2 regions of the Cupriavidus sp. CuC1 genome follow, and region 2 is predicted to be linked to the other one. Evidence: riboswitches for the same ligand, from Rfam matches in the RefSeq annotation. Region 2 holds a riboswitch; the other holds the start of a gene.
The links. A riboswitch is a leader RNA that binds a small molecule or an ion and turns the genes downstream of it on or off. The one in region 2 is predicted to bind glycine.

Region 1: another riboswitch for glycine. It lies ahead of ACGLHR_RS20905 (D-amino acid dehydrogenase); the one in region 2 lies ahead of gcvT (glycine cleavage system aminomethyltransferase GcvT).

What each region holds. Positions count from the first base shown of each region.
Region 1 is NZ_JBIUHC010000047.1:37,456-51,945, reverse strand. It holds gene ACGLHR_RS20955 (PLP-dependent aminotransferase family protein) at 1-8, shown strand, start outside; gene ACGLHR_RS20950 (PLP-dependent aminotransferase family protein) at 47-1,450, opposite strand; gene cyoA (ubiquinol oxidase subunit II) at 1,757-2,626, shown strand; gene cyoB (cytochrome o ubiquinol oxidase subunit I) at 2,716-4,692, shown strand; gene cyoC (cytochrome o ubiquinol oxidase subunit III) at 4,696-5,298, shown strand; gene cyoD (cytochrome o ubiquinol oxidase subunit IV) at 5,295-5,669, shown strand; gene ACGLHR_RS20925 (hypothetical protein) at 5,820-6,461, opposite strand; gene ACGLHR_RS20920 (DUF2789 domain-containing protein) at 6,650-6,889, opposite strand; gene ACGLHR_RS20915 (acyl-CoA dehydrogenase family protein) at 6,962-8,119, opposite strand; gene ACGLHR_RS20910 (DUF3772 domain-containing protein) at 8,505-10,952, shown strand; gene ACGLHR_RS20905 (D-amino acid dehydrogenase) at 11,008-12,276, opposite strand; glycine riboswitch at 12,444-12,541, opposite strand; gene ACGLHR_RS20900 (hypothetical protein) at 13,072-13,311, shown strand; gene ACGLHR_RS20895 (hypothetical protein) at 14,225-14,490, opposite strand, start outside.
Region 2 is NZ_JBIUHC010000004.1:105,758-120,247, reverse strand. It holds gene ACGLHR_RS02875 (hypothetical protein) at 1-334, opposite strand, end outside; gene ACGLHR_RS02870 (hypothetical protein) at 334-576, opposite strand; gene ACGLHR_RS02865 (hypothetical protein) at 576-764, opposite strand; partial or broken gene ACGLHR_RS02860 (helix-turn-helix domain-containing protein) at 940-1,098, shown strand; tRNA gene ACGLHR_RS02855 (tRNA-Arg) at 1,171-1,246, opposite strand; gene ACGLHR_RS02850 (c-type cytochrome) at 1,635-2,516, shown strand; gene hemN (oxygen-independent coproporphyrinogen III oxidase) at 2,578-3,990, opposite strand; gene ACGLHR_RS02840 (ABC transporter substrate-binding protein) at 4,378-5,520, shown strand; gene ACGLHR_RS02835 (ATP-binding protein) at 5,552-6,736, opposite strand; gene ACGLHR_RS02830 (response regulator) at 6,708-7,439, opposite strand; gene ACGLHR_RS02825 (hypothetical protein) at 7,860-8,492, shown strand; gene ACGLHR_RS02820 (protocatechuate 3,4-dioxygenase) at 8,482-9,267, shown strand; gene ACGLHR_RS02815 (UvrD-helicase domain-containing protein) at 9,528-11,633, opposite strand; gene ACGLHR_RS02810 (hypothetical protein) at 11,875-12,105, shown strand; glycine riboswitch at 12,174-12,261, shown strand; glycine riboswitch at 12,283-12,433, shown strand; gene gcvT (glycine cleavage system aminomethyltransferase GcvT) at 12,533-13,672, shown strand; gene gcvH (glycine cleavage system protein GcvH) at 13,776-14,156, shown strand; gene gcvP (aminomethyl-transferring glycine dehydrogenase) at 14,257-14,490, shown strand, end outside.

The DNA.
Region 1 (14,490 bases), on a different contig from region 2:
ACGCCTGATCCGCGCAAGCTGCTGATTTCCTCCTGACGGCCCGACACTAGACCACGATCTCCCCGGACATCTGCGGCCTGCGCACCAATAGCTCTGCGAGCTTTTTCAACGCAGCGGCGAGATGGGCACGCGTTTCGACCCCACCCAACGAGATGCGGATCGCATTAGGCGGCGTGGGGCCGGAATAGAACGCATCGGAAGCGGTGACGCGCAGATCCTCGGCGCGCGCGGCCTGCGTCAGCGCCAGCGAAGTCCAGTAGCTCGGCAACGTATGCCAGACGTGTATGCCGCTGGGCGGCGCCTGGTCCACGCTTGCGAGCAACTGCCGCGCAAGCTCGCGCCGCGCAAACGCTTCCGTGCGGATCCCGGCCAGCAGCTGGGCGGCGGAGCCTTCGTGAATCCACTGAGTGGCCAGGGCCGTCGACAGCGGTGTCGACATCAGCGCGAAGGAGCGCAGCGCGGCCAGCACGCCGGCCCGGCTGCGCGCTTCGGGCAGGCGGATGTAGGCGGTGCGCAGCCCCGGGCTCAGGCATTTCGACAGCGTGGCAACGTAGTAGACCTGGCCCGGCGCAAAGTGGGCCACGGGCGGCGGCATATTGATGCCGAGGAGCCAGTAGGGATCGTCCTCGATGATCCAGGCGCCACACTTCTGCGCGGCCAGCGCGACATCGCGGCGCCGGTGCGCGGGCATGGTCCGCGTGGTCGGGTTCTGGATGGTCGGGTTGAGGTAGATCGCGCGGGCGCCATGCTCGCGGCACGCTTGCTCCAGCGCATCGGGCCGCATCCCTTCGTCATCGGTGGCCACCGTCACCACGCGGCGCCCGAGCTGTTCGGCCGCCGCGCGCAAACCGGGATAGATCAGCGGCTCCGCAAGGATCGCCTCGCCTGGCTGCGTGAGCGTGAGGATCAGCGCCGCCAGCGCGGCCTGGGCACCGGGGCAGGCAATCAACTGCTGCGGGCTGACCGACTCCAGCACCGGTTTCAGCCACATGGCGCCGGCGGCCCGGTCCGCCCTGCTGCCGCCACCAAGCTGGTAGGTCATGAGCAGGTGCGCATCGGAGCGCAGCAGCACCTGTGACAACCCTCGCTGCAGCAGGTCATGGAAGTCCACCCCAGCGGGAGGCGGCGGCACGTTCATGCTCAGGTCGACCATCTGCGCCAGTTCGACCTTTGGCGGGGCGACGAACGTGCCCAGCGCCCCGCGTGCCTCGATCAGGTTGCGCCGCTTGGCCTCGGTGAACGCCCGCGTCACCGTGGTGAGATCCACCCCGAGCTGCCTGGCCAGCTCGCGCTGCGGCGGCAGGCGGTCGCCCGGGTTCAGGCGCCCTTCTCCCACCGCGCGCTCGATGAAGCCAACGATCTGCTGGTAGCGCGCGCCCTCGCCGCGCACGAAGGCGGCGGCCCAGTCGGGTCCGTCGCCCTCATCTTGTATGGATTTATTCTGATGCATTTTGCTTGATGTATGGGCTTTGTCTTACATTATCATGCGCCGCAGCATCACACAAATCCATACATTTAACGCTTTGCATGCGTTTCCCGCCAGTCCGGCGGAATCCCCTCTCTCGCGATGGTTTCCAGCGTGCCGTGGCAGGCAGTCTCGACGCGTGCGCCGGTTATGTGATGCATAACTGAGGTGTGTCTTATGCGTAACTCAATTGCCGGCGCAAGCGCTGCTGTCCGGCGAGAATCCAGCGACTGGCTGAATGCGTGCAAGGGAGGGCTCCGCCATGCGGGGCTGTTCCTCGGTGGGGCAGCGATGCTCCTTCTCAGTGGCTGCCAGCTGGAGCTGCTATCCCCGAAGGGCGACATCGGGCACCAGGAAAAGACGCTGATCCTGGTCTCGCTGTTCATCATGCTGCTGGTCGTGGTGCCGGTCATTTTCCTGACGCTGTACTTCGGCTGGCGCTATCGCGCCTCCAACACCAAGGCAACGTATGCGCCCAAGTGGGCGCACTCCACCCGCATCGAGGTGGTCATCTGGACCATCCCGTGCGTGATCGTGGCCGGCCTGGCGGTGCTGATCTGGAACACCACCCATTCGCTGGATCCCTACAAACCGCTTGAGTCGAAGGTCAAGCCGATCCGCGTCGAAGCCGTGGCGCTGAACTGGAAATGGCTGTTCATCTACCCGGACTACGGCATCGCCTCGGTCAACCGGCTGCCTATACCCGTCGATACGCCGATCAATTTCAGCATCACCGCGGAATCGATGATGAACTCCCTGTTCATCCCGCAGCTCGGCAGCATGGTCTATGCCATGGCCGGCATGGAGACCAAGCTGCACCTGATCGCCGACACGCCGGGCACTTATGCCGGGCTGTCCGCGGCCTATAGCGGCCCCGGCTTCTCCGACATGCATTTCGACACCGTGGCCACCTCGCGCGAGGCATTCGACGCGTGGGTACGGCAGGCCAGGCGGTCGCTACTGACGCTGGACGAGAAGGCCTACAAGACGCTGGAGCTGCCGAGCACCAAGGAGCCGGCGACGGTCTACGCGGGCGTTGCGCCCGGCCTGTTCCAGAACATCGTCAACAAGTACATGCATAGCGATATGCGCGCCAATATGCGTGGCGATGTGCGTGGCGACGTTTGCACAGCCCAAAGCCCCCCACTGGCTGCCAACTGATGAAGCCAATGAATCCGCAATACATGCAATACATGCACTGCATGCAACACACGCAACGCCACCGCGCCGCGGCCACGGAGCACTGATCCATGTTCGGCAAATTAAACCTCGAGGCGATTCCGTACCATGAGCCCATCATCATGGGTACGCTGGTCGCCGTCATTCTGGGCGGCATCGCGCTGCTCGGCGCCGTGACCTACTTCGGCAAATGGAAGTACCTGTGGACCGAGTGGATCTGCTCGGTCGACCACAAGCGCATCGGCGTGATGTACATCATCATGGCGCTGGTCATGCTGCTGCGCGGCTTTGCCGACGCCATCATGATGCGCGTGCAGCAGGCGATCGCTGTCGGCGATGCGGCCGGCTACCTGCCCCCGCACCACTACGACCAGATCTTCACCGCCCACGGCGTGATCATGATCTTCTTCGTGGCGACGCCGTTCATCCTCGGCTTGATGAACGTCATCGTGCCACTGCAGATCGGCGCGCGCGACGTAGCCTATCCGTTCGTCAACTCACTCAGCTTCTGGCTGGCGGCAGCGGGCGCGGTGCTGGTGATGATGTCGATGTTCGTCGGCGACTTTGCCGCCACGGGATGGGTGGCCTATCCACCGCTGTCCGAGCTGGGATACAGCCCGACGGTGGGGGTGGACTACTACATATGGTCACTACAGATATCGGGCTTGGGGACCACGCTCACCGGGATCAACTTCATCGTCACCATCCTGCGCATGCGTGCCCCGGGCCTGACGCTGATGAAGATGCCGGTGTTCACCTGGACCGCGCTGATCACCAACATCCTGATCGTTGCCGTGTTCCCGGTGCTGACCGCCACGCTCGCGCTGCTCACCGCCGACCGCTATCTGGGCATGCATTTCTTTACCAATGAGCTTGGCGGCAACGCCATGATGTACGTCAACCTGATCTGGGTCTGGGGCCACCCCGAGGTCTACATCCTGATCCTGCCGTGCTTCGGGGCCTTCTCCGAGATCATCTCCACGTTCTCCGGCAAGCCGCTTTTCGGCTACAAGTCGATGGTGTACGCCACCTCGTCCATCGGCATCCTGTCGTTCTTCGTCTGGCTGCATCACTTCTTCACGATGGGCTCGGGCGCGAACGTCAATGCCTTCTTCGGGATCATGACGACCATCATCTCGATCCCGACCGGGGTGAAGCTGTTCAACTGGCTGTTCACGATGTACCGCGGCCGCATCCGCTACCACTCCTCCACGCTGTGGACGATCGGCTTCATGGTGACCTTTGCCGTGGGCGGCATGACCGGCGTGCTGCTGGCCGTGCCCGGCGCGGACTTCTTGCTGCACAACAGCCTGTTCCTGGTCGCGCACTTCCACAACGTGATCATCGGCGGCGTCATCTTCGGCTGCCTGGCCGCGATGAGCTTCTGGTTCCCCAAGGTGTTCGGCTTCACCCTGAACGAGCGCTGGGGCAAGATCTCGTTCTGGTGCTGGCTGGTGGGCTTTTACCTGGCCTTCATGCCGCTCTACGTGCTCGGCTTCAAGGGCATGACCCGCCGGATGAACCACTACACGCACGCAGACTGGCAGCCCTACCTGATCGTGGCGCTGTGCGGTGCCGTGATCATCGGCGCGGGCATCGTCGCCCTGCTCGTCCAGCTGGCCGTGAGCGTGCGCGACCGCAAGCACAACCCCGACCTCACTGGCGACCCGTGGGATGGCCGCAGCCTGGAGTGGGCCACGGCCTCGCCGGCGCCCTTCTACAACTTCGCCCATGTGCCGCACATCACCTCGCTGGAGCAGCACTGGGATGACAAGGAGGCCGGGCGCGCCTACGTGCGGCCAAGCCACTACGAGGACATCCACATGCCAAGGAACACCAGCGCGGGGGTGATCGTCTCCGCGTTCGGCCTGGTGCTGTGCTTCGCCCTGGTCTGGCACATGTGGGCGGTGGCGGCCCTGGGCCTGCTGGGCGTGATCGGCACCTTCATCGCACGGACCTACAACCGCGACGTGGACTACTACGTCCCGGCGGCTGAAGTCGAACGCATCGAAAACGCGCGCTATGCGCAGCTACGCAAGGCGGCTTGACCCATGAGCTACACAGTCATTCACAACACGCACGAGCACGTGGCGCACGACGACGGCTCCAAGACCACGCTGGGGTTCTGGATCTACCTGATGAGCGACTGCCTGATCTTCGCCGTGCTGTTCGCTACCTTCGGGGTGCTCGCCGGCAATACGGCAGGCGGCCCGGGCGGCCGCGACCTGTTCGAGCTGCCATTCGTGCTCGGCGAAACCATGCTGCTGCTGGTCAGCAGCTTCACCTTCGGCGTGGCCATGCTGAACATGCAGCCCGGGCGGGAGCGCCAGGTCATCCAGTGGCTGGGCGTCACGTTCTTGCTCGGCGCGGCCTTCATCGCCATGGAGCTGTATGAGTTCGCCGAGCTGCTGCATGCCGGCGCGGGGCCGGGCGTCAGCGCGTTCCTGTCTGCCTACTTCTCCCTGGTGGGCACCCACGGCCTGCATGTGAGTTGCGGCCTGCTGTGGATCCTGGTCATGATGCACCAGGTCAAGCGCTTCGGGCTGGATGGCGTGACCCGGCGCCGCCTGGCCTGCCTGAGCCTGTTCTGGCACTTCCTGGACCTGATCTGGATCTGCGTGTTCACCTTTGTCTATCTGCGAGAGTTTGTATGAAGACCGCCCACCTCCCCACAGGATCCGCTGCGCACGCCGCGCATGGCAGCATGAAAGGCTATGTGATCGGCTTTGCGCTGTCGCTGGCGCTCACCCTCGCGTCTTTCGGCGCGGTGATGGGAGGGTTCGTGCCGAAGGGCATGGGCCTTGCGGCCATCGTGCTGCTGTGCGTTGCGCAGCTGGTGGTGCAGCTGGTGTTCTTCCTGCATATCGGCACGTCTGCGGACCAGCGCATGAACACCGCGATTTTCGTCTGCACCGGGCTGCTGATCGCCATCATCGTGGCAGGCTCGCTATGGGTCATGCATAACGCCAACGTCAACATGATGCCGATGGATATGTCGCCGGAACGCGCGCGTTTGCGCGACTAGGACCACAGCGCGGCCGGATCTCGCGTTATGCGGATCCGTGGTTTGATCCCCTCCCGCTTCGTGGGCTTCGTGGGCTTCGTGGGCTTCGTGGGAGAGGGGAGCAACCCAGCGGTGAATCCACACTCACTGAAGCCTGGCGACCCCGGAAAGCTAGATAAGCAGACCGCCGGCGGCCGCCGCGCTCCTGGCCGCGGGCCAGTGACGGGCATTTTGAAACCGCGTAGTCCGGTCGCCGAGCATGCTGGCGCCCCCCTCCCAATAGACCCAGCTCCGGCCTCTTCTAAGGCGGTCCAGATAGGCGTCTTCAAATCCGGCTGGCACGCGATGGGCGAGTGAGGCCAGCGCGCTTTCGTCGACGCCAAGCGCACCAGCAAGCCTGAACTTCCCCCCAGACAGGCCATCCGCGATTCTCAGGTCCAGGTAAGGCACGAATAGTCCGGTGCGGCGCAGCGCCGCCGGCATCGCGGTGGTCCATACCTGGATGCCAGCACGCAATGCACCGAGCGCGAGCGAGAACGCCCGCTCGTTCCTGGCCATCAGCACACGCCCGCTAAGCATGCCATCCACCAGTTCCTTGCCTGCGCCAGTGAATGCCAGCGGTGCAAGCGAGGCGCGGTCGGGATGGCCTTCGCTCAGAAGCGCAAGGCAAGCCGCGAGGCCGCTGGCGCTCTGCTCACCATGACTTAAAACCGGACAACGCGGATCGGATTCGGAAAGCAAAACCAGCACATCGGCGGCGTGGCGCGGCGACGCCAGCACGATACGGTCATAGGCGAGACCGGCGTCTCGCATGCACAGTTCAAGCGCGGTGCAGGCCGGACATCCGGCCAATACAAATAACTGGTACTTCATGGCTGCGGCGATTTCCCCTGGCGTCGACAATGACGCGCGTCCAGGGGATGTTGCCGCACCGCAGCAATGCAGAACAGGAGCAGAAGTACACTATTTGGAACGGAGCAGGCTCGAATTTCACCGAGGCTTTATCCGGGCACCCGCAGCGCGGCATTCAGCTGGTCAACGACCTCCGCCCAGTCAGCATCTTCCAGGATTTCCTCCCGCAGCAACGTGGCCTGCGCGGGCGTCCAGAAAGGGGCGTCGGCAAGCACGACGTCGGGGGCCAGGGGAGAATGCGCGGCCAGGAATTCACGGATGCCCTTTTCGTCGGCAGGCAGGCCCAGTTGCGCAAACAGCTCGGAAAAATGGTGGAAGGCATTGTCCATGGCGAGCGAACCTCCTGCGGTGAAATGCATCACTGTTTAAATCACTGTTTGATCCTGCACGCTGAGAGGGATTCAGCCCCGCGCAATCCGCTTGGCCATGCTCCAGCGATGCACCTCCGAGGGACCATCGTAGATCCGGAAGGCGCGCATGTCGCGGAAGATGCGCGCGACGATGGTTTCATCCGTCACCCCGCTGCCGCCAAGCACCTGCACGGAACGATCCACCACCCGCCACAAGGCCTCCGAGCAGTACACCTTGGCCAGGCTGGACTCATCGCGCCCCTTCTCGCCCTGGTCCAGCACCCAGGCGCAGTGCCAGATGGTCAGGCGCGCGGTGTGCATGTCCATCTCGTTGTCGGCCAGCATGAACCCCACGCCCTCATGCTCCACCAAGGTCCGGCCAAACGCGCGGCGTTGCCGCGCATAGTTGACCGCGATGTCGTGCGCGCGCCGGGCCGCCCCGAGCCAGCGCATGCAGTGCGTCAGCCGCGCCGGGGCCAGGCGCAGTTGCGCGTAGCGGAATCCTTCGCCGAGCTTGCCGAGCACGTCGCTCGCCGGGACTCGCAGGCCATCGAAGCGCACCACGGCATGCCCGCCCGTGAAGCACGTATCGAGCGCATCCATCTGCCGCTCGATCTCGACACCGGCCTGGTTCATGTCAGCGAGGAACATGGTGGCCGAGCCGTCTTCCATCCGCGCCATGATGATGGCGAAGGTGGCGCCGGTGGCGCCCGTGATAAACCACTTCCGGCCAGTGATCACGAAATGATCGCCATCGCGCACCGCCGTGGTTTGCAGCATCGACGGATCGGCTCCCGCGCCTGGCGCCGGCTCGGTCATGCAAAAGCACGAGCGCGTGTGCCCGTCGATCAGGGGCTGCAGCCAGCGCGCCTTCTGCTCCGGCGTGGCGACCAGTTCCATCAGGTGGATGTTGCCTTCGTCCGGCGCATGGATGTTCATCGCGACCGGCCCCAGCGGCGAGTAGCCCGCCTCTTCAAAGACAATGGCCTTGTCCCGGTGCGAAAGCCCGAGGCCTCCGGCCTCCGTGCTGGCGTGGGGTGTCAGCAAGCCCGCTGCCCTTGCCTTTGCCACCAGGTCCGCCCGCAGGTCCTCGGTTGGGCCATGCGGCGTTTGCCGGGGATCGCGCTCCATCGGCATGACCTGGTCAGCAATGAACTGGCGGGTACGCTCCTGCAAATCCCGTTGAACGGAAGTCAGACTGAAGTCCATTGGCTTGCCTCGTGTTGGTTCGTGGTGGTTCGTGTTCTGGTTGGGCCGATGCGGGCCACTGGTAGAAATTCTAGTGCAGGATTATCCGCACGCCACCTGGCGCCCGAGTTGCGTATCGTGCACTGCGCAACGGCACGCCATGCCTTCTGTATAATTCGACTTCTTTCAGGCAAACCTTCCGCTTCAAGCGGCTTGCCATCAAGCGGCTTGCCAGTCACGCGGCATCGCCCCGGGCGCTCCGATCGATTCCCATCTTGATCGCCAGCGCGGCCGTCCAACACCCTGATCGTCGACCCCGGTCACCCGCCGTCTGGCGAAGCATGGCAATCCACGCGAACCTGTTCGATTGCCTGCCCGGCTAGCCGATCAGCAAAGTTCTTGTCCTATGAGCAAACTCCCCAAGCTCGCGCTGAGCCTTGTGCTGGTTGCGCTATTGCAGCTGATCCCCACAGCGCTCCCGAATGCAGCAACGGCAACGGCAGCCACAGCCGCCGACACCACCTCGAATGCGGACGCGCCCGCCACCAAGCCGCTGTCGCACGCGGATGCCGTGGCCGAGCTGAAACGGCTCCAGACCGAACAGGACCGCATCAAGCAACTGGCGTCGTCGCCCACCAGCGGCACGCAGCTCGAAGGGCTGGATGACGCCATCCACCAGCTGGCAAGCGACGTCGACAAGCTGACCGCAGCGCTCACGCCCCAGCGCGCGCAGTTGCAGGCACAACTCGACGTGCTCGGGCCGCCACCCGCCGCGGGCACCACGCCGGAGGCGGCTGCAGTCGCACAGCAGCGGGCAGACCTGAATGCGCGCAAGGCCCAACTGGACAGCGGACTCAAGCAGGCCGCCGAGGTCAAGGGCAATGTCACCAACCTGACCGAGCAGATCGCCAAGCTGCAGCGCAGCCGCTTGAAGAACCAGCTCGCGCTGCAGTCGGCCGGCATCCTTAGCAAGCAATTCTGGGAACCGTTGTTCGCGCCAAGCCCGGAGGACCAGCAGCGGCTGAGCGCTTTCAAGGGACAAGTCACGCCGTTGTGGGACCTGGCCTGGCAGCCCGGGCGGCAAGCGATTACCGCGCTACTCCTGCTACTTGCGATCGGCGTCTGGACCATCGGCCGACGGTTGATCGAGCGGGCACTGGCGTGGTTCTGCCTGACACGCTTGCCCGAAAGCCGGCTGCGGCGCAGCGCGCTCGCGCTGGCGACTGTGCTCGCGACGGTTGCTGCGACCGCCATCGCGGTACAGCTCGTGTGTATCGCGTTCGCCCCGCACTACGAGCTGCCGGGGCAGGTGCAAGACCTGATCAGCGAGCTCGGCAAGCTAGCATTGACGAGCGCGCTGATCGCGGGCCTGGGACGGGCATTGCTGTGCACGCGCCATCCCTCATGGCGCCTGCCGGCGCTCGCCGACAAGGTCGCGCTGGCGATGCGTCCTTTCCCGACCGCCCTCGCGGGCCTGCTACTGATTGCCGGCACGCTCGAGCAACTCAACCGGACCGCGGATACGAGCCTGCAGGTGACCTTGCTAGGCCGCGGCCTGGTGTCGCTTGTGGTGGTGCTGACAATCGGCGCAGCGCTGCTGCGCGCCAACCGCGTGCGCACGATGCTAGCCGCGGCGGGCGAGCGGCCTGAAGCGCGCTCCACCTTCGCCGGCCTGATTCACGCTGGCGTGACGGTGACGGTCGTCGCCTCATTGCTGGCGCTGCTGATCGGCTATATCACGTTCGCGCGCTTCCTGACCTATGAGCTCGTGTGGATCGACATCGTCCTGTGCAGCTTGTACCTGTTGACGCAACTGACCCGCGACGTCTGCGAAAGCGTGTTCAGCGCGCACCATCCGAGCGGCAAGGTCATCAAGCAATTGTTCGGCCTCGGGGACAGCCATCTCGAGCAAGCGTCGACGGTGCTGTCGGGGATCGGCACCAGCCTGCTGCTCCTGGTGGCGGTCATTGCGCTGCTGACCGGCGGCTTCGGCACCACGCCGAGCGACCTGCTCAACAGCCTGCTGACGATGCTCGGCGGGGAGCGGCTGCGCAGCCTCAACATCATGCCCGACCGCATCCTGAACGCTGTCATCGCGTTGTCGGTCGGCATCTACCTGCTGCGCTCGGTGCGGCGCTGGCTGGATGCGGAACTCCTGCCGAAAGTCTGCATGGAAGCAGGCCTGCGCGCCTCGCTCGTCACGCTGTTCAGCAACATCGGCTACGTGCTGATCGTGTTGCTGACGCTATCGCTGCTGGGCGTCAGATGGGAAAACCTGGCCTGGATCGTCAGCGCGCTGTCCGTCGGCATTGGCTTCGGCCTGCAGGAGATCGTCAAGAACTTCGTGTCGGGCCTCATCCTGCTGACCGAGCGCCCGGTGAAGGTCGGCGACATGGTGAGCATCGGCGGCGTGGAAGGCGACATCAAGCGCATCAACGTGCGCGCGACGGAGATCCTGCTGGGCGACCGCTCCACCGTGATCGTGCCTAACTCGCAGCTGATCTCGCAGAACCTGCGCAACGTGACGATGAGCAACAGCACGCAAGGCGTCGCGACGCTGCTGCTCACCTTCCCGTTGAACATCGATCCCGAACAGGTGCGCGAACTGCTGCTCGACTCCTATCGGGAGAATGAGGCGATTCTCGACAAGCCCGCGCCATCCGTCACGTTCAGCCAGCTGGCGCCGAACGGGATCACGCTTAGCGTGACGGGCTACGTAGGCAGCCCGCGGATCGCCACCGCGACCAAGAGCGACCTGCTGTTCGAGATCCTGAAGCGGCTGCGCGCGGCCGATATCTCGCTGTCGGTCCCGCAGACGTTGCGGGTGGAGAATATGGCCGCGCTCGGCGTGTAACGCGTTGGCTGGCTTCAGGCCCGATTGCCGGCCCTTGCCAGTCCCTGGCAGCCTGTCAAGGACTAACCAGCGCCACCCTATCCTGCACGCCATGCACGCGCTTGGCGCCCATGGCTTGCTGCACGACATCGCCGATCATGTCGGCGGTGACCGCCGACAGCGTCCACCCCAGATGGCCGTGGCCGGTGTTGTAGAACACGCAGGACGCACGGCCCCGGCCCACGCGCGGCAGCATGGTAGGCATCATCGGCCGCAGGCCGGCCCAAGGCACCACGCTACGCGTGCTGACACCGGGGAAGCACTGGTTGACCCACTCCACCAGTGGACGGATGCGGTCGGCGCGAATGTCGCGGTTGTAGCCGTTGAACTCCGCCGTGCCCGCCACGCGGAAGCGGTCGACGCCCAGGCGGCTGGTGACCAGCTTGGTCTCATCGTCGAGCAGGCTGACGACGGGCGCGGCAGCCTGGCTTTGCGCGTCGTTCAGGTTGACCGTGATCGAATAGCCCTTGACCGGATAGATGTTGACGCGATCGCCAAGGCTGGCGGCCAGCGCCCGGCTGGCGGTGCCGGCACAGACCACCACGCCGTCGAACACGCGCGATTCGGTCTGCTGGCCGTCGCTGCTGACGATGGCGACCTGCCGGCCATCAGTGCTGACCGACTGGACATCCTGGTTGTACAGGCATCGCACGCCCAGGCGGTCGATCGCCGCGGCCATGCCGCTGGTGAACTTGTGGATGTCGCCGGTGGAATCGCTCTGGGTGAAATAGCCTCCGTAGTACTCGCCGGCCAGGGTCGGCTCGATGGCGCGCATCTCTTCCGGTGTGACGGCATGGCGCGCAAGGCCGCCCTCGGCCAGCAGCTTCGATACCCTGCCAGCGTGGTCGAAGCCCGCCTTGTCGCGATAGATGTGGAGGATGCCCTCCTTCTTCAGGTCGAAATCGATTCCCTCGGCCGCGGCCCAGGCGAACAGGTGGTCGCGCGCGGCAATCGCCAGGCGCGTCGTTTCCACGGTGTTCTTGCGGTATTGGGGAATGGCGGCGATGAACTCGGCGAACCAGGACAGCTTGTGCCAGCTCGGGCGCGGGTTGACCAGCAGCGGCGCATCGCTCTTGAGCATCCACTTGATGCCCTTGAGGATGGTGGACCAGTGGGTCCAGACTTCGGCGTTGGAGGCGGAAAGCTGGCCGCCATTGGCGAACGAGGTTTCCATGGCGGCATAGCGGTGTTTTTCGAGCAGGGTGACCGAGAAACCGCGCTTGGCGAGTGCGTAGGCAGTGGTCACGCCAGTGATGCCACCACCGATAACGGCAATTGTTCTCATCTCTTTGGTTCCAGGACGTCGAGTGGGAGCCTCTTGCGCGACATGCGCGAAAGACGCCCCCTCTGTCCTTGACCTGAGAGATTCACGATGCGCCACTTTGGGGTGGCGCGGATCGCTTGCTCCTTCGGTACCGCCGGCTGACGAGCGCCGGGGTTCTTCAGAGTTCAAACGTGATATCGGTCCTTTTGCCTGAGAGTTTCCGGGGCGGTTGCTCCTTCGGCGCTGCCTGGCAGCATGGCCAGGCGGTCTCTCCCGATATCAACTTTGCGTCGCGGCCGTTGGATGCCTGCCTGCTTTACCAAGCGAGTCTCCGGCGGCGCGATGCAGAACTTTAGCATTAGTCATGTCCGCGTGAGGAACTTTTTATTGCCCGCTCAAGGAGAACCTGTCAGGCGGCCGAGATGCCAGGTCCGAACAGGGCGTTGATAACAGGGCGTTGATATTAGCGGCCTTTGGCATCGGGGACTCCAGTCTGGTCGACAGTGCCGCCCCCGGTGCCTTTGCGCGGCCCTCCCGTGCAGCCCGTCGGGTTCGGCCTTCCCTGCGCTCTCCGACGCCGGCTTCACGACGCAGTCAGACGCCTCTGAAACACGTGGATCCCCCTAATATTCAAAGTACAAGTTACGAGAAGGCATTTCCTACAAAGCGAGCCGCGCAAGCCGTACCCTTGTCGAGGCACCGCGCATGATCTGCTGGCCCGACGCGCGTCCGGCGCGCCCGCCAGCAAGATCTTGGGCTTGCTGGCAAGCTAGCACAAACGAGGAATCCGACCTTCTCAACCACGAAGGGGCCCGAATGAAACTCACGATCACCCTTGAGTTCACCCCGGCTGCACAGGCCGCAGCCAGAGACATCGACCTGGACCTGACACCGCACACCGGCGCGCTAACGCCGGTGATCGGCGACCTGATCCAGTTCCCGGGACAACCAATCATCTTTGTGGTCATCGGTCGCATGTGGCAGCCACGCGCCCCGGACAACGTCGAGCTTCGCATCATGCTCGATCTGTCGCCTGCGCCGCTGTCTGTCGTATGAGGGCGCTCCAATTCTCGAAAGGCGTTTGCAGCGGCAACAGGGCGACTGTTTCCTACTGCATCGCACAAGATGCAGCAGATTCGATTCCTGGAACACCCCTGCTTTGTTTGAGGAAAGCTATGCCGTATGCCGGCCTTAAACGTGCGGGCATTGGTTGGCTCAAAACAAAGGAGTTGTCGAGATAGGGAGAGATAAATTACCAGAGATAAGTCAGCGAGTCGAAGCGCAACCACACCCGCCAATCATCCCGGTCGGCCGGATAATGTGACAAATCTGTTAAATCTGATGTTATTTCGGAATGATTGTTATCTGTCGGACTTTGACATAGATTGGACTCTGAGGATTTTTTCCTCTCCCGACTGTACGCTCCCCGTGTATGAGTCTCGGCACCAAAAGGCGCGGCACCACCGCGCCTTCTTTTTTTGTCAGCGTGCCGCCTCGGGGTCAGAACCATCGGATTGCAACTTTTACACCCAACGCGTCACCATCGCCTGCCTGCATGCAGTCACTCTGCATTTCCCGTTCGCACCTCGCGCCGCCGCCTTGCCAGGGCGCGTTTTTCTTTAGCATGCGGCGACGGGCACCAGTGTTTGGGAGACGAGCTTTTGGGCGGGGGTGGCGGATTTCAGAAATGTTAATCGTCACTGTCAACGGCAATATGGTCAATCTCTCGCTTCGCGGCTCGATATGCATCATCGATCGCAATATCTTCCGAGGCTGCAGGCTCCCGAGTGTTTTGCCTGTGTCCGTGCCCACGGATGACATAGGACCAGTCCCACCGATCACCCGCGACCCTTATCGTCTGGATGGAGATATCCCGGCCTTTGTACTTGAAGTCCATATGTGCCTCGCCGGATTTCGGAGGACCGCAGCACGCTGCGTGGTTGACCCGGATGGGGATACGGCGCGCGAATCAGAGAGCGCCTGGGTTCGCCCGGCCTTCGTCTATCAGCTTCTCGGCATAGTCGCGCGCATGCTGCCACGCCTCGCCTTCGGAAAAGTACTGCCCAGGCACAGGTTCGTGCTCGAAGATCTTGATCGAGCTTCCGTCCGCCGCTTTTGCACAGATCGTCACCTCGCCCTGCCAAGGTCCACCGGTTGGCGACGTTGCGCTAGCCTCATACCAGTGATCTTTGTAGTACGTGAAGCCTTGGAGATCCATAGCCTTCTCCAGTTGTT
Region 2 (14,490 bases):
CTTCACGTTGTTGCTCAAGCAACTCCAACGACTCGACCTCGGAATCCCGCTCGTCTTCGAGGTTCTCGATGGAGATCTCGGCCCGGATCTTCATTTCTTCGCGCTCGCCAATCCGATCCCAAATCAGCGCCTGGCGCTCGACCAGATCGACAGACAAAGACGAAGCGGACGGCAGGTAATCGCCGCTATCACGCCCGCCGATGATTTCTTCCAGGTAGTCGTAGGCGACGTTAAGAGAGCGCATCGCTGACTCGCACTCGTCCACCACGTGCTGCTTGGCCGCCATCAAGTCGTCGTAATAGTCCCGACACTCTTCGGCGGTCTGGTAGCTCATCAGGCACCACCCTTGCTGTTGCGAACGCGAAGACGCCAGCACTGAGCGCGCAGCTGCAGCACCTCTTCTTCAAGCTTGCGATTGGTGCGCTCTGCCAGGCGGTCGCCAAGGTGATCGAGGACCTTGAAGCAGAGGGAATAGACGAAGCCACCGAGCATCCCGCCAACAAGGGCAGCGCAAGTGGAAGCGGCCAGCATGGAGCCGGCAAAGTCGATGATCTGGGTGAGAGTCAGGGGCTGCATCAGAACAGCCCCTGTTGGCAAATCTCGATCTCGATGCGGACATGGCCGCGCTGGCCGGCGCTCTTCTCGTAGACCCTGGCAACCAGGTCGGACAGACCGTCCTTGTGCTGGCGAAAGCCATCAGCCTGGCGCTGCGCACGCACGTCTACGAGCCATTGGGGCGCCTGAGCGCTCTGGAAGGGGTCCACCCCTGCCCTCGGTTTTGCAACGCCCCTGCGCGCGTTTGCGGCCATTTGTTAACCCCCCTGCCCGGTTTACCCGTTATGATCCCGATCGGATTAAGCCCAAAGGGTGTAATCCCGAACGGTTTAGCTCAGGCGGAGACTAAACCACTCGGGATAACTCGGCAAATAGGAGTTAGCTATGAGCTACAAAGAATTGATTGAGAGGGCACTGCACGGACGCAGCGTGAACCAAGCTGCGAAGGACTTAGGCATGCGTCAAAACACACTAAACCGCTATGCCCGCGGCGAACGCCTACCCGACTATGACGACGCCTTGCGCCTCGCCCACGAAGCAGGAATAGACGACGCAGTTGCGTTCAATATCCTCGCTGAAGAGGCGGCACGAAAGAAGGAAGGGAAGAACAAAGAATGGTGCGCCCGGCTGGGATCGAACCAGCAACCCCTGCCTTCGGAGGGCAGTACTCTATCCATTGAGCTACGGGCGCACAGGGTATGACGAGGTACAACACGGGCAGCGCGCGAGTGCCGCTGCCGGAAAGTCCGATAGGATACCGTGTTTGGCGGGAGACGTCCACGGCAGGCTGAAAAGTGCGGCCTGATGACGTCTCTTGCAAGCCGCTTTTGCCTCCATGCGGTAGGTCTTTGAGGCTATAATCGCGAGTTATTTGTGTAAAAACGGGGCTGCGCAACGTCCACATCAGATCCGGGGATGATGGTGCCGCGCCCTGCCGGCTGGCCCGTTTCGGGGCAGTTGGCACCGGATAATAGTCCGATGCGCGCAATTGGCCAGGGGAAATTGGCCACCGAGCAAGCGGCCACATAAGCAGCCGATCGCGAGCGGCCACAGGTTTCCTGCAAAATTGAGAGTTGAGTATGAGCGACGTCCACAACGCACAAGACGAACACGAGTCTCCCATCAAGACCCCCAAGCAGCTGATCGCTGTGGTGATTGCCGCCTTCCTGGTGCCAATCATCGTGATCATCCTGCTGGTCAACTTTGTCGGACACGGTGCCAAGGAAGGTGCGGGCGCAACCGCTACCGCGGAAGCCGTCAATGACCGCATCAAGCCGGTCGCCTCGCTCGAACTGAAGGACCCGAACGCACCGCGCGTCTACAAGACGGGCGAGCAGGTCTATAAGGAAGTCTGCGCCGCCTGCCACGCCACCGGTGCTGCCGGCGCGCCCAAGTACGGCACCGCCGGTGACTGGGCTCCGCGCATCGGCCAGGGCTTTGCCGGCCTGCTGAACTCCGTGCTGCACGGCAAGGGCGCCATGCAAGCCCGTGCCGGCACCACCGCCGACGACTACAGCGATTACGAACTCGGCCGCGCCGTGGTCTACATGGCCGACGCCGGTGGCGCCAAGTTCCCGGAACCCGCCGCTCCTGCCGCTCCGGCTACGGCTGCTGCTTCGGAAGCGGCTGCGGCGCCTGCCGCTGCTGCTGCTCCGGCCGCTCCCGCAGCTGCCCCCGCCGCCGCTGCCGCACCGGCTGCTGCAGCCGCTGCGCCGGCTTCCGCAGAAGTGGGCAAGAAGGTTTACGACCAAGTCTGCGCCGCCTGCCACGCAGCGGGTGTTGCCGGTGCGCCGAAGCTGGGCGACAAGGCCGCCTGGGCACCGCGCCTGAAGGAAGGCATGGACGCCGTGCACGCCTTCGCCCTGAAGGGCAAGGGCGTGATGCCGCCGAAGGGTGGCTACGCCGGCCCAGACGCCGACGTGATGGCCGCAGTGGACTACATGGCCAACGCTTCGAAGTAAGCCCAAGCACTCTCAACAAAAAAGCCCGCGGCATGCCGCGGGCTTTTTGTTTTCCGGTGACTTAAACCACCCGCGAGTAGCGCGTTGGCATCGGCAGCGGCGTACCTACATCAGCGCTCCGGGTGGCAACCGGCTCCATCCGCCGGCCATCCTCACGCAGGAAACCGTCGAACACCATGGCCAGGCGGCGCACCAGCAAGCGCCCCAGCGGGGTCACCTCGATGCGGCCGGGCTCGCAACGCACCAGCCCGTCCTCGGCCAGCTGCGCCAGTTCCGCAAGCTCTGCCGCGAAATGCGCAGCAAAATCGATGCGGTGGCGCGCTTCGACCGCCGCCACGTCCAGCACGCCATTGCACATCAGGGCGCCAATGACATCGCGCCGCAAGTGATCTTCATTGCGCATGGCGAAGCCGCGCATCACCGGCAGCACGCCGGCGTCGAGGCCACGGTAGTAGTCATCCAGCGTGCGGGCGTTCTGCACGTAGCGGCACGCCACCGCGCCGATCGACGAGACGCCGAAGCCAAGCTGGTCATGGCCGGCGTGGGTGGAATAGCCCTGGAAGTTGCGCTGCAGCCGGCCCTCGCGCTGGGCCACGGCGAGCGCGTCGTCCGGCAGCGCGAAGTGGTCCATACCGATGTAGACGTAGCCCGCGGCGGTGAGCTGCCCGATGGTGCCGACCAGGATGTCGAGTTTTTCGGCGGCGGCCGGCAGCGCGCGTTCGTCGATGCGCCGCTGCGGCTTGAACACATGCGGCAGGTGTGCATAGCTGTACACCGAGAGCCGGTCCGGGCGCATCGCCAGCACCTGATCGACCGTGGCGGCAAAGCGCGCCGTGGTCTGGTGCGGCAGGCCGTAGATCAGGTCCATGCTGACCGAGTGGAAACCAAGCCGGCGCGCGGCGTCGACTACCGACTGCGTCTCGGCCAGCGATTGCACGCGGTGGATGGCGCGCTGGACCTCGGCATCGAAATCCTGCACGCCCAGGCTGATGCGGTTGAAGCCGAGCTCCGCCAGCAGCGCCATCTGCGCGTCGCCGATGCGGCGCGGGTCGATCTCGATGGCGTGCTCGCCCTCGGGCAGCAGGCGGAAGTGCTGGTGCAGCGCGTCCATGACGCGGCGCATCTCGGCGGGATCGAGGAAGGTCGGCGTGCCGCCGCCCCAGTGCGACTGCACCACCTCGCGCCGCGCACCGAGCTGCTGGGCCACCAGCGCCATCTCGCGTGCCAGGTAGTCCACGTAACGGGCGCTGCGGCGGTGGTCCTTGGTGATGATCTTGTTGCAGCCGCAGTAGTAGCAGATGTTCTCGCAGAACGGCACGTGCACGTACAGCGAGAGCGGCGCGGCGGCGTTGGTAGCGTTGGTAGCGTTGGTGGCGCAATCGGCCAGCGCCTGCCGGTAGTCCTGCGCGCCGAAGCCGCCGTGGAAGCGGTCCGCCGTCGGATACGAGGTGTAGCGCGGGCCGTTGACATCCATGCGGCCCGCCAGCGCGCGAAAGTCCGACAAGGCGTGCCGGTCCGGCGCCGCCGCGGCCCGTGCCGCCGACTTGCCGGTGCAGGCGGCGCCGCATTTGCCGCTGCAGGCAGGGGATGGGCTCGACGCGGCGATGGGGATGGACATTGCGTTGGAGAACGGGGCGGGGGCAGTTGCAGCCATGGGGCGGCCTTCGTCGTGGATTCGATGGCTCATCGTAGGGCGCGCCGCCCGCGCCTGCGTTGACCGGGGTCAAGCCGCGGCCCTTGACACGCCGCGCGCCGCGGCGGGGGCATGCCCCGCGTCATGCCAGTGTCACCTGGGCCGGGTAGGCTGCGCGGCGCTCTTCCCAATCACGCAATTCCTCTGCACCTGGCCTCGCGGGTTCCCATGCAAGTTTCTTCCCTGATTGCCACCCCGGCGCGGCTGCCGCGCCGCCGGGTCCTGGCCGCACTTGGCAGCGCCATGATGGCGCCCGCCTCCCTGCTGGCGCAGTCGCCACCACGGCGTGCGCTGGTGATCGGCCACCTGGTGGACCGCGGCGGCGCCCAGGCCGACCTCGCGCGCGACTACCTGGCGGGGGCCAAGGTCATGTTCGACGCGGCCAACGCCGGCGCGCGCGAGCCGCGCGTAGTGCATGTGGTGCGCGAGGTCGACGCGGATCCGCGCGCGGCCACCGCGCAGGCGCTGTCGCTGGTCGACGGCGAGCGGGCTGAATTGCTGTTCGGTCCCAGCGACGCCCTGCTACCGGTGCTGGCCGCCTCGCCCGAACTGGCCCGGCGCGGCGTGCAGATCGTGGCGCCGTTGTCGGGGCTGTCGCTCTCGGCGGATCACGTCTGGTACACCCGGGCCGACTACCGTACCGAGCTGGACGCGGCCATTCGGCAGTTGCGCAGCTATGGCCTCAAGCAGCTGGTGCTGGCCGTGGCGCCGGATTTTGCGGCCGGCAGCCTGGCGAGCGGCACGCCGTGGCGGCGCCAGGTCGACCAGGAGACCGGATTGCAGGTCCTCACGCTGGACGCCGGAAGAGGCAACGAGGCTGCCGCGCTGGCGCAGCGCATCGCCACCGCGCGCCCGGCCGCGGTGATCGTGGCGGGCGATACGCTGGCCTACGGCAATCTCGGCCGCGCGCTGGCGGCGCGGGGCTGGTACGGCTTCCTGGTGGGCTTGTCCGCGGTCAATTCGCTGGCGGCGCGGGAGATTCTTGGCGCCGGCTACAACGGCGGCATCGTGCTGACCCAGATCGCCCCGGGCCCGCAGGATCTGACCCTGCGCGTGGTCAAGGAGCATGTGGGCCGGATGAAGCAGTTCCTGGACGAGCCCGCCTCGCCGGCCACGCTGGCCGGCTACATCGGCGCGGCCTGGCTGGTGCGCACGGCCTTGTCCGGGCCGCGCGGGGCAACCCCGGCGGACCTGCGGCGCGCGCTGCAGGCCCGCGTCGACGTGGGCGACTTCGTGCTGGATTTCACGCACGGCACGCGCGGCTCGCAGTATGTGCAGCTCGCGGCGATGGGCGGCGGCACGGCACGGTGAGCGGTAGCGCGGGCACCGGGCCGCGCGCGGCTCAGGCGCGCGGCAGTACGATGCGCACCCGCAGGCCGCCCTCCGGGCGGTTGGCCAGGCTGAGCTCGCCGCCGTGGCGCGAGACGATATCCGAGGCGATCGACAGGCCCATGCCGACCCCGCCGGTGGTACGGTTGCGCGAGGATTCGAGCCGATAGAACGGCTCCAGCACGCGCGCCATCTCCTCTGGCGGGATGCCGGGGCCGTTGTCGCACACATCGATCACCACCCGCTCGGCACTGTCGGCCAGCTCGATGCGCGCGCTGCCGCCGTAGCGGTGGGCGTTCTCTACCAGGTTGACCACGGCCCGGCGCAGTTCGGCCGGATAGGCCAGCAGCGGCTCGGCGTCACCGGACAGGGTGACGTCCTGGCCGATCTCCGTGGCATCGTCTACCACAGCCTGCAGCAAGGCATGCACATCCACCCGCTGGCGCGGCGCGGCGGCGCCGTCGCGCTCGCGCAGGTAGTACAGGGTGGCATCGATCAGCCCGTTCATCTCCGCCAGGTCCTGGCGCAGGCGATAGCGGACCCGGTTGTCGTCGACGCCTTCGATGCGCAGGCTCATGCGCGTGAGCGGGGTGCGCAGGTCGTGGGACACGGCGGCCAGGAAGCGCGATTGCTGTGCCAGCTGGGTGCGGATGCGCTGCTGCATGTGGTTGAAGGCCTTGGCCGCGGCGCGGGCCTCGGCCGGGCCGCTGTCTTCGTCCAGCGGCGGGGCATGCACGTCCTGGGCAAGCCGGCCGGCGCTGCTGGCCAGGCGCTGGACGGGCCTGGCCAGCAGGCGCGCGCCCACCCATGACGCGGCCACGATGGCGGCAAGCTGGAACAGCAGCCCCAGGCGGGGTGGCCCCAGACCATGGGTCCGGCGCTGGCGGTGGGGCGGCACGGGAGCGCCGCTTTCACCGTTGTCCGCGCGCGCCCCGGCATCCGGCGGCGGCGGCGGCGGCGGCGGCTCGCCCCGCTGCCCCTCTTCGCCCGGAGGCGGCCCAGGCGGAAGCTCGTCACCGGGGGAGAAGCTGAATCCGGTATGCCCCGGGCGCGGGAACACGCTCTCGATGACCGTCACGCCGAGCAGGTGCACGGCCAGCATGATCGCGGCCATCACCAGGAACAGCCGGATGAACATGGAGTCGTGGCGGGCCACCCAGCCCGCGCGCTCAGGCTTCGACGGCGCCGGTGAAGACATAGCCCTCGCCTCGGACGGTACGGATCAGCGTCGGGTCGCGCGGATCGTCGCGCAGCTTCTGGCGCAGGCGCGAGACCAGCAGGTCGATGCTGCGATCGAAGACATCGAGATCGCGGCCGCGCGCCTGATTGATCAGCAGCTCGCGATCGAGCACGCGGTTCGGATGTTCGATGAATGCAAGCAGCAGCCGGAATTCAGCATTGGACAACGGCACCACGGTTTCCTCGCCGTCCACCAGCTGCCGCAGCGTGGTGTTGAGGCGCCAGCTACCAAAGCGCAGTTCGTGGCCGCCCACCGCCGCCGGGCGCTTCACGCCGCCGCCCCGGGTGCGGCGCAGCACGGTGTGGATGCGCGCCACCAGTTCGCGCATCTCGAAGGGCTTGGTGACATAGTCATCGGCGCCCACCTCCAGCCCGACCACGCGGTCGGCCAGCTCGGTGCGCGCGGTGAGCATGATCACCGGCAGGTCGCCGCGCTCGCGGATCTCGCGGCACAGCGCCAGGCCGTTTTCGCCGCGCAGCGAGAGGTCGAGCACCACCAGGTCGTAGTCGCGCGTGGCCATGGCGGCGCGCATGGCGCCGCCGCCCTCGGCGCCATCGGCTTCGATGCCGAAGGTGGCGAGATACTCGGCCAGCATGGAGCGGATCTGCGGATCGTCGTCGACGATCAGCAAATGAAGGGGCGTGGCGGGAGAATGGTCCATCGGGTTTCGTCGTGCTTTGCAGTGGTTTGCCGCGTGGCGTATGGCATGTCTGCGGCAGGTTTGCTTCGGTATGGAAGCGGATCGGGGCGGCCCGGCAGGCGGCCGCCGCCAGGGATTGACTCTACCAGCCCGGCTTGACGGCCCGATAGGCAGGGTGTGGCCGCTTTGTACCGGGCTTGATACAAAGCGGCCCGCCCCGGGGACTCGCTTTGTACGGCATTGCTTGCGCGTGCTGACCAAGCGCTCAAGCAACAGGGGGCTAGCCTTTCTAAGATGTCATGTCGTTATCCCGCCGCTTTTGTGCCTGCAAGTTCCTGACAAGCAGGCAACGGCAGCCCGGCGCCCCGCTATGCTTGAAGCCATCGGCATCACGTCGGCGATCCCGGGCCTCTCCCCGCATGACCTCCATGGAGAATCCTTGTGACCCAGCCCCAAGCCTTACTGCCCCGACTGCGTTCCCTGCCGTCCCTCGCCGTGCTGTGCGGCGCCTGCGCCTTGACGCTGCCGGCGCACGCGCTGCAGACCAGCGCGCCGGCCGTTGCCGGCCCCGGCCAGCCGGCGGCACCCGCATCGCTGCCCGAAGCGCTGGCGCTCACGCCTGCCCAGGCCGCCCTCTGGCAAGCCGCCCGGGCCGCGGCGCGGGAAGCGCATGCGCACGCGCTGGAACTGCAGGCGCGCTTTATCCGCGAAGGTGGCGGCCCCGCTCTGTCGGAGGGGCTCGAGCCGTCGCTGCGCGCCCGCGCGGAGCGGGAAGACCGCTTGCACGACGCGCTCGACAAGGATCGCCGCGCCGCGCGCGATCGCTGGATCGCGTTTGAAGAAAGCCTGGAAGCCGGCCAGCGCAAGCGTCTGCGCGACATGCCGGAGGGTCGCATGCCGGGCTCGCCGCCGGGCCCGTTCGGCCCCGGTCCCCACCCGTTCCCCGGCGCCATGGCAGGCCCGATGCCCGGCCACGGACCGGCGCCCATGCCCTGCGCCTTCGGCGCGAACGGCCCGTTCGGCGTACCCGGCGCTGCGGAACCTCACCGACCAGGAGTGCCAGATGCCCAATAAGCCCCTCGACCACGCAGGCCCGCTCGCGGAAAACGCAGGCCGCCGCCGCTTCCTCGGCGGCGTTCTGGGAGGATCCCTCGGCGCCGGGTTGATGGGGCTGGCGGGCGATGCCGCCGCGCAACCCGCCGCCTGCCTGCTCACGCCGGCCATGACCGAGGGCCCGTTCTATATCGACCAGGCGCTGGTGCGCCGCGATATCCGCGATGGCCGGCCGGGCCAGTTGCTGCGGCTGAGGCTGGTCGTGGTGGACACCGACCGCGGCTGCGCGCCCGTGGCCGGCGCGCTGGCCAGCATCTGGCATTGCGATGCCGGCGGCAGCTACAGCGGCTACGACCAGCGCAGCATGCCGCCGCCACCTGCGGGCAGCCCCGGCCCAGGGCCGGAACAAGGCCCAGGCCCGGACGGTGGCGCAATGCACGCCGTGCCCGCCAGCGCCTCCCGCTTCCTGCGCGGCGTGCAGCCCACCGGCCCCGATGGCGCCACGCAATTCCTGACGATCTACCCGGGCTGGTACGCGCCGCGCGCGGTGCATATCCACCTGAAGATCCATCTCGGCAAGACCGAGGTGCTGACCACCCAGCTGTTCTTCGACGATGCCCTCAACCGCGAGGTGCACCTCCAGCATGCCGCGTATCGCGCGCGGGGCGCTTCGCCAGTGCAAAACGCACAGGACGGCATCGCCGGCGCGCGCCCCAACCTGCTGCGGGTACGCCGCCTGCGGGACGCGGCCAGCACGCTGGAAGGCGAATTCACCCTGGGCATCGCGCGCCCCTGACAGCCACAGGATCTGGCGGATTCCCTAAAAAAACGCCCCCGGACTTAAGGTGCGGAGGCGCTGAACAGGGAAGAAGTCGGGCGTAATGCCCGGCCACGCCGCTCCGAAGGGACGGAACGACGCGGCACCTGGTCCAGTACATCGGGCCAGGCACTGGCGATGTTAGACGGACATCGGGCGGGGGTCATGTCCCCCTTGTAGGCTAATGTATCGACTTTGTACGTTCGGCACCGGCATGGGGCACGCCATGCCGGCGCCGGTCATGCCGGGTTCTTGCCTGGCGCGCCGGGCGTTCCCAGCAGGGCCTTGAGCCCGGCCAGGCGGTCCTTGGGGCTCATGGCGGGCGTTTCGTCCTTGATAGCGGGCGCCTCCTCGAGCTTCATCTCGCCGATGAAGCGCGAGGGCTCGCACGAATAGGTATCGCGGGCGCGCTTGCGCTTCTTGCACCAGCTCAGGTGCAGGCTGCGCTGGGCTCGCGTGATACCCACATACATCAGGCGGCGCTCTTCCTCGATCTTTTCGTCGCTCATGTCTTCGTCTTCGCGGCAGTGGGGCAGGATGCCCTCCTCCACGCCGACCAGGAACACGTGCGGATATTCCAGCCCCTTGGAGGCGTGCAGCGTCGACAGGCGCACCGCGTCGGGATCTTCCTCGCGGCCTTCGAGCATGCTCATCAGCGCCACCGTCTGGGTCAGCTCCAGCAGGTTCTTGCCCTCGTCGCCGAAGCCGTCGGCGGTGTCGAAGCCGGTAGCCTCTTCCGCCTCGCCCGTGGCTTCCGGCTTGGTGCCCTTGCGCTTGAGCCAGTCGAGGAATTCCAGCGTGTTGGTCCAGCGCGACTGGGCCTGGCGCTCGTCGAAGGTGTCGTACAGGTAGGCCTCGTAGTGGATGCCTTCCATCATGTCGTCAAGCACCTGCGTGGCGGGATCGCTGGCCGCGCGCCCGGCCAGGCGCACCATGGCCTCGCAGAACACCCGCAGTGGCTCCAGCTGGCGCGGCTGCAGCTTGCCTTCGATGCCGCCCATCATGGCTGCCTCGAACAGCGACACCTTGGCCTGCCCGGCGAAGGTGCCCAGCACTTCCAGCGTGGTGTTGCCCACGCCGCGTTTGGGCGTGGTGATCGCGCGGATGAAGGCAGGATCGTCGTCCGGGTTGGCGATCAGGCGCAGGTAGGCGCAGATGTCCTTGATCTCGGCCTTGTCGAAGAAGCTCTGCCCGCCCGAGAGCACATAAGGAATGCGCTCGCGGCGCAGGATCTGCTCGAACAGCCGCGCCTGGTGGTTGCCGCGATACAGGATGGCGTAGTCGCGGAACTGCGCGCGCCGCTCGAACTTGTGGGCGGACAGGCGGAACACCACGGATTCCGCCTCGTGCTCCTCATCGTTCATCGGGTTGACGGCGATGGGGTCGCCCATGCCGTGCTCGCTCCACAGCTTCTTGTCGAACAGCTTGGGATTGTTGGAGATGACCGCGTTGGCCGCCTCCAGGATGCGCACGGTGGAGCGGTAGTTCTGCTCCAGCTTGACCACCTTCAGGTCGGGGAAATCGGTCTGAAGCAGCTTCAGGTTGTCCAGCGTGGCGCCGCGCCAGCCGTAGATGGCCTGGTCGTCGTCGCCCACCGCGGTGAAGGCCGGCGCGCGCAGGTGCGAGCCGCCGGCGAGCTGCTTGAGCAACTGGTACTGGCAGGCGTTGGTGTCCTGGTACTCGTCCACCAGGAAGTAGCGCAGCCGGTTCTGCCAGCGCAGGCGCACTTCCTCGTTGCGCGCGAACAGCTCGGCCGGCAGGCGGATCAGGTCGTCGAAATCCACCGCCTGGTAGGCGTGCAGCGTGGCCACGTAGTTGCGGTAGATCAGCGCGGCCTGGTGATCGTCGGGATTGTCGGCCTGGGCGATGGCGGTCTCGGGATCGACCATGCCGTTCTTCCACAGCGAGATGGTGCTCTGCACGCTGCGGATCAGCTTCTTGTCGGTGGAGGCAAGCTGCTCCTGCACCATGCCGAAGCAATCGTCGGAGTCCATGATCGAGAAACGCGGCTTCAGCCCCACGTGCTCCGCCTCGGCCCGCAAGATCTGCACGCCCAGCGAGTGGAACGTGCTGACCGTGATCTGCTTGATGGGGATGCGCTTGCCCTCGCGCGTAGTCTTGCCCTCCATCAGCTTGGCGATGCGCTCCTGCATCTCCTTGGCGGCCTTGTTGGTAAAGGTCACTGCGGCGATGTGCTTGGGCTGGAAGCCCTTGTCCTCGATCAGGTGAGCGATCTTCTGTGTGATCACCCGGGTCTTGCCCGAGCCGGCGCCGGCGAGTACCAGGCAGGGGCCGTCGAGGTAGCGAACGGCTTCGGATTGGGCAGGGTTGAGTCCGTGGGTCATGCGAGGCGGGTAATGACGGATGCGCAACGCGGCATGCGCGATTGCTGGGCGGAGGCTGGATGTTAACACGCGGCCATGGCCGGGCCTTGGACGGAAAAGAGTGTACTCACCGGCACGTAACACTTCGTAAGCCCGGGAGCCGCGGCCTTTCTGGCACGTCTAATTTCTATGTCCGGCCAAAGTGTGAGCCGTGCCGGATGCACTTCACCATACGTTGGGGGCAAACACGCTGGAGGCAATCATGAACACCCTGCATTCCCTGAGCAAGGCGGTCTTGATCGGTATCGCGGTAGCTGGCATGGCGGGCTGCGCCGATATGACACCAAAGCAGCGAAACACCGCAATCGGTGCTGGCGTTGGCGCAGTGGGTGGCGCAGTCCTGACGGGCGGTGACGCACTAGGCACCCTGGGCGGCGCCGCGGTAGGCGGTGTCATCGGTAACGTTACGACACCCAACCATCGCGGGCGGTAGTGCATCGCAGCAGGACAGTGACGCCGGCCGGGTGCGTTGACAAAGCCAGGACGCTCCCGTAAATTGCGCGCATCTGACCGGGAGAGCGCGCATATCTTGCGCCGCCGAAGGGGTATCACCCGAAAACTCTCAGGCACCATGGACTGGTTGGATCGGCTTGCAACATGCACACGATGCACGCCGTACTCTGGAGAGCGGCACCCGCCACTGATCGATTCCATCGACAGCCATGGTGAGCGTGCCCACCGAAGGGGCGCGCAAGGTTTGGGTTTCCAGCAACCGGGATCCGCCTTGTAATCTCTCAGGTATCGAGGACAGAGGGGTCATCCGCCGCAGCGGATTTGGCAGCGCCATGGCGCGCCGAATCCTGCGGTGGATGGCCCTTTTTTCGTTTTCGAACCGAGATTTGCCTTCCCCCGAGGATTCCATGACGCTCCAGGCCACGCCCCTCAACGCCATCCACCGCGCCCTCGGCGCCCGCATGGTCGACTTTGGCGGCTGGGACATGCCGGTCAACTACGGCTCCCAGATCGAGGAACACCATGCCGTGCGCAGCGATGCCGGCATGTTCGACGTCTCCCACATGTGCGTGGTCGACCTCAAGGGCGCCAATGTGCGCCCCTTCCTGCGCGGCCTGCTGGCCAACAATGTCGACAAGCTGCAAACGCCGGGCAAGGCGCTGTACTCCTGCATGCTGGATGAAAAGGGCGGCGTCATCGACGACCTGATCGTCTATTTCTTCGCCGAGGACCACTTCCGCCTGGTGGTCAACGCCGGCACCGCGAACAACGATATCGAATGGATCGCCGCACGCAACGCCGCCACCAATAGCGGCGTGAAGATCACGCCGCGCCGGGGCGACAATGCGCCCGACGGCGTGGCCCCGCTGGCCATCGTTGCCGTGCAAGGCCCCAACGCCCGCGCCAAGGTGTGGAGCGCTTTCCCCTCGACCCAGCCCAGCGAAGCCCTGAAGCCGTTCAACGCCGTGGTGGTGCAGGACCCCGCCCTCGGCGAAGTCATGGTGGCACGCACCGGCTATACCGGCGAAGACGGTTTCGAGCTGGTAGTGCCGGCCGAGAACGTGGCCGGCCTGTGGGAAAAGCTGATCGCCGAGGGCGTTCGCCCCGCCGGCCTGGGCGCGCGCGACACGCTGCGCCTGGAAGCCGGCATGAACCTGTACGGCCAGGACATGGATATCCACACCTCGCCGCTCAACGCCGGCCTGGCCTGGACCGTGGACCTGCAAAGCGAACGGGACTTCACCGGCAAGGCGGCCCTGGTCGCCGGCGGCAAGACCCGGCAGTTCGTCGGCCTGATCCTGCGTCCGGCCAACGGAAAGGCGGGCGGCGTGCTGCGCGCCCACCAGAAGGTCATCACGCCGGCCGGCGAAGGCGAAATCACCAGCGGCACCTTCAGCCCCTCGCTCAGCCAATCCATCGCTTTTGCCCGCCTGCCGCTCGACGTTGCCGTCGGCGCCGAGGTGCAGGTCGAGATCCGCGACCGCAAACTCGCCGCGACTGTGGTTAAACTGCCGTTTGTGCGCAATGGCAAGGCACTCGTGAGCTGACGCTCGCACCGGTCACAGCGCGCCTGCCGGCGGTTTCCCGATCGACGATCGACACCCCCCGCCCGGCTGGCGCTGAAAAACAAATTGAATCTGGAGCAATCCCATGAATTTCCCCGCCGACCTGAAATACACCGAGTCCCATGAGTGGGTGCGCGTCGAAGCCGACGGCACGCTGACCATCGGCATCACCGACCACGCGCAGGACGCGCTGGGCGACATCGTCTTCCTGGAGCTGCCGGAAGTGGGCAAGTCGGTCGGCGCCGGCGACGCGCTGGCCGTGGTGGAATCGGTCAAGGCCGCATCCGACATCTACGCCCCGGTGGCTGGCGAAGTCATCGCCATCAACGATGCCGCCGCCGCCGCGCCGGAAAGCGTCAATGCCGACGCCTTCGACGCCTGGCTGTTCAAGCTCAAGCCGGCCAACAGCGACGACGTGAACGGCCTGATGTCGGCCGACGCCTACAAAGCCAACGTCGGCGCCTGATGCCAGACCGTCATTCCCGCCGCCACGGGAATGACGGATGAAGATTGACGCGACGCGCCGGGCCGACCACCCGCCGCACCGCTCCCACGAGATCCTTGCCATGAACGCCCCCCTGCCCATGACTGCCGCCCAAGTTGCCCGGCCCACGCTGGCCGAACTGGAGGCGCGCGACGCCTTCGCCTCCCGCCATATCGGCCCCGATGCCGCCGAACAACAGCACATGCTCAAGGTGCTGGGCTATGACAGCCGCGCCGCGCTGATCGACGCCGTCATCCCCGCCGCCATCCGCCGCCGCGACGGCATGCCGCTGGGCGAGTTCACCGCGCCGCTGAGC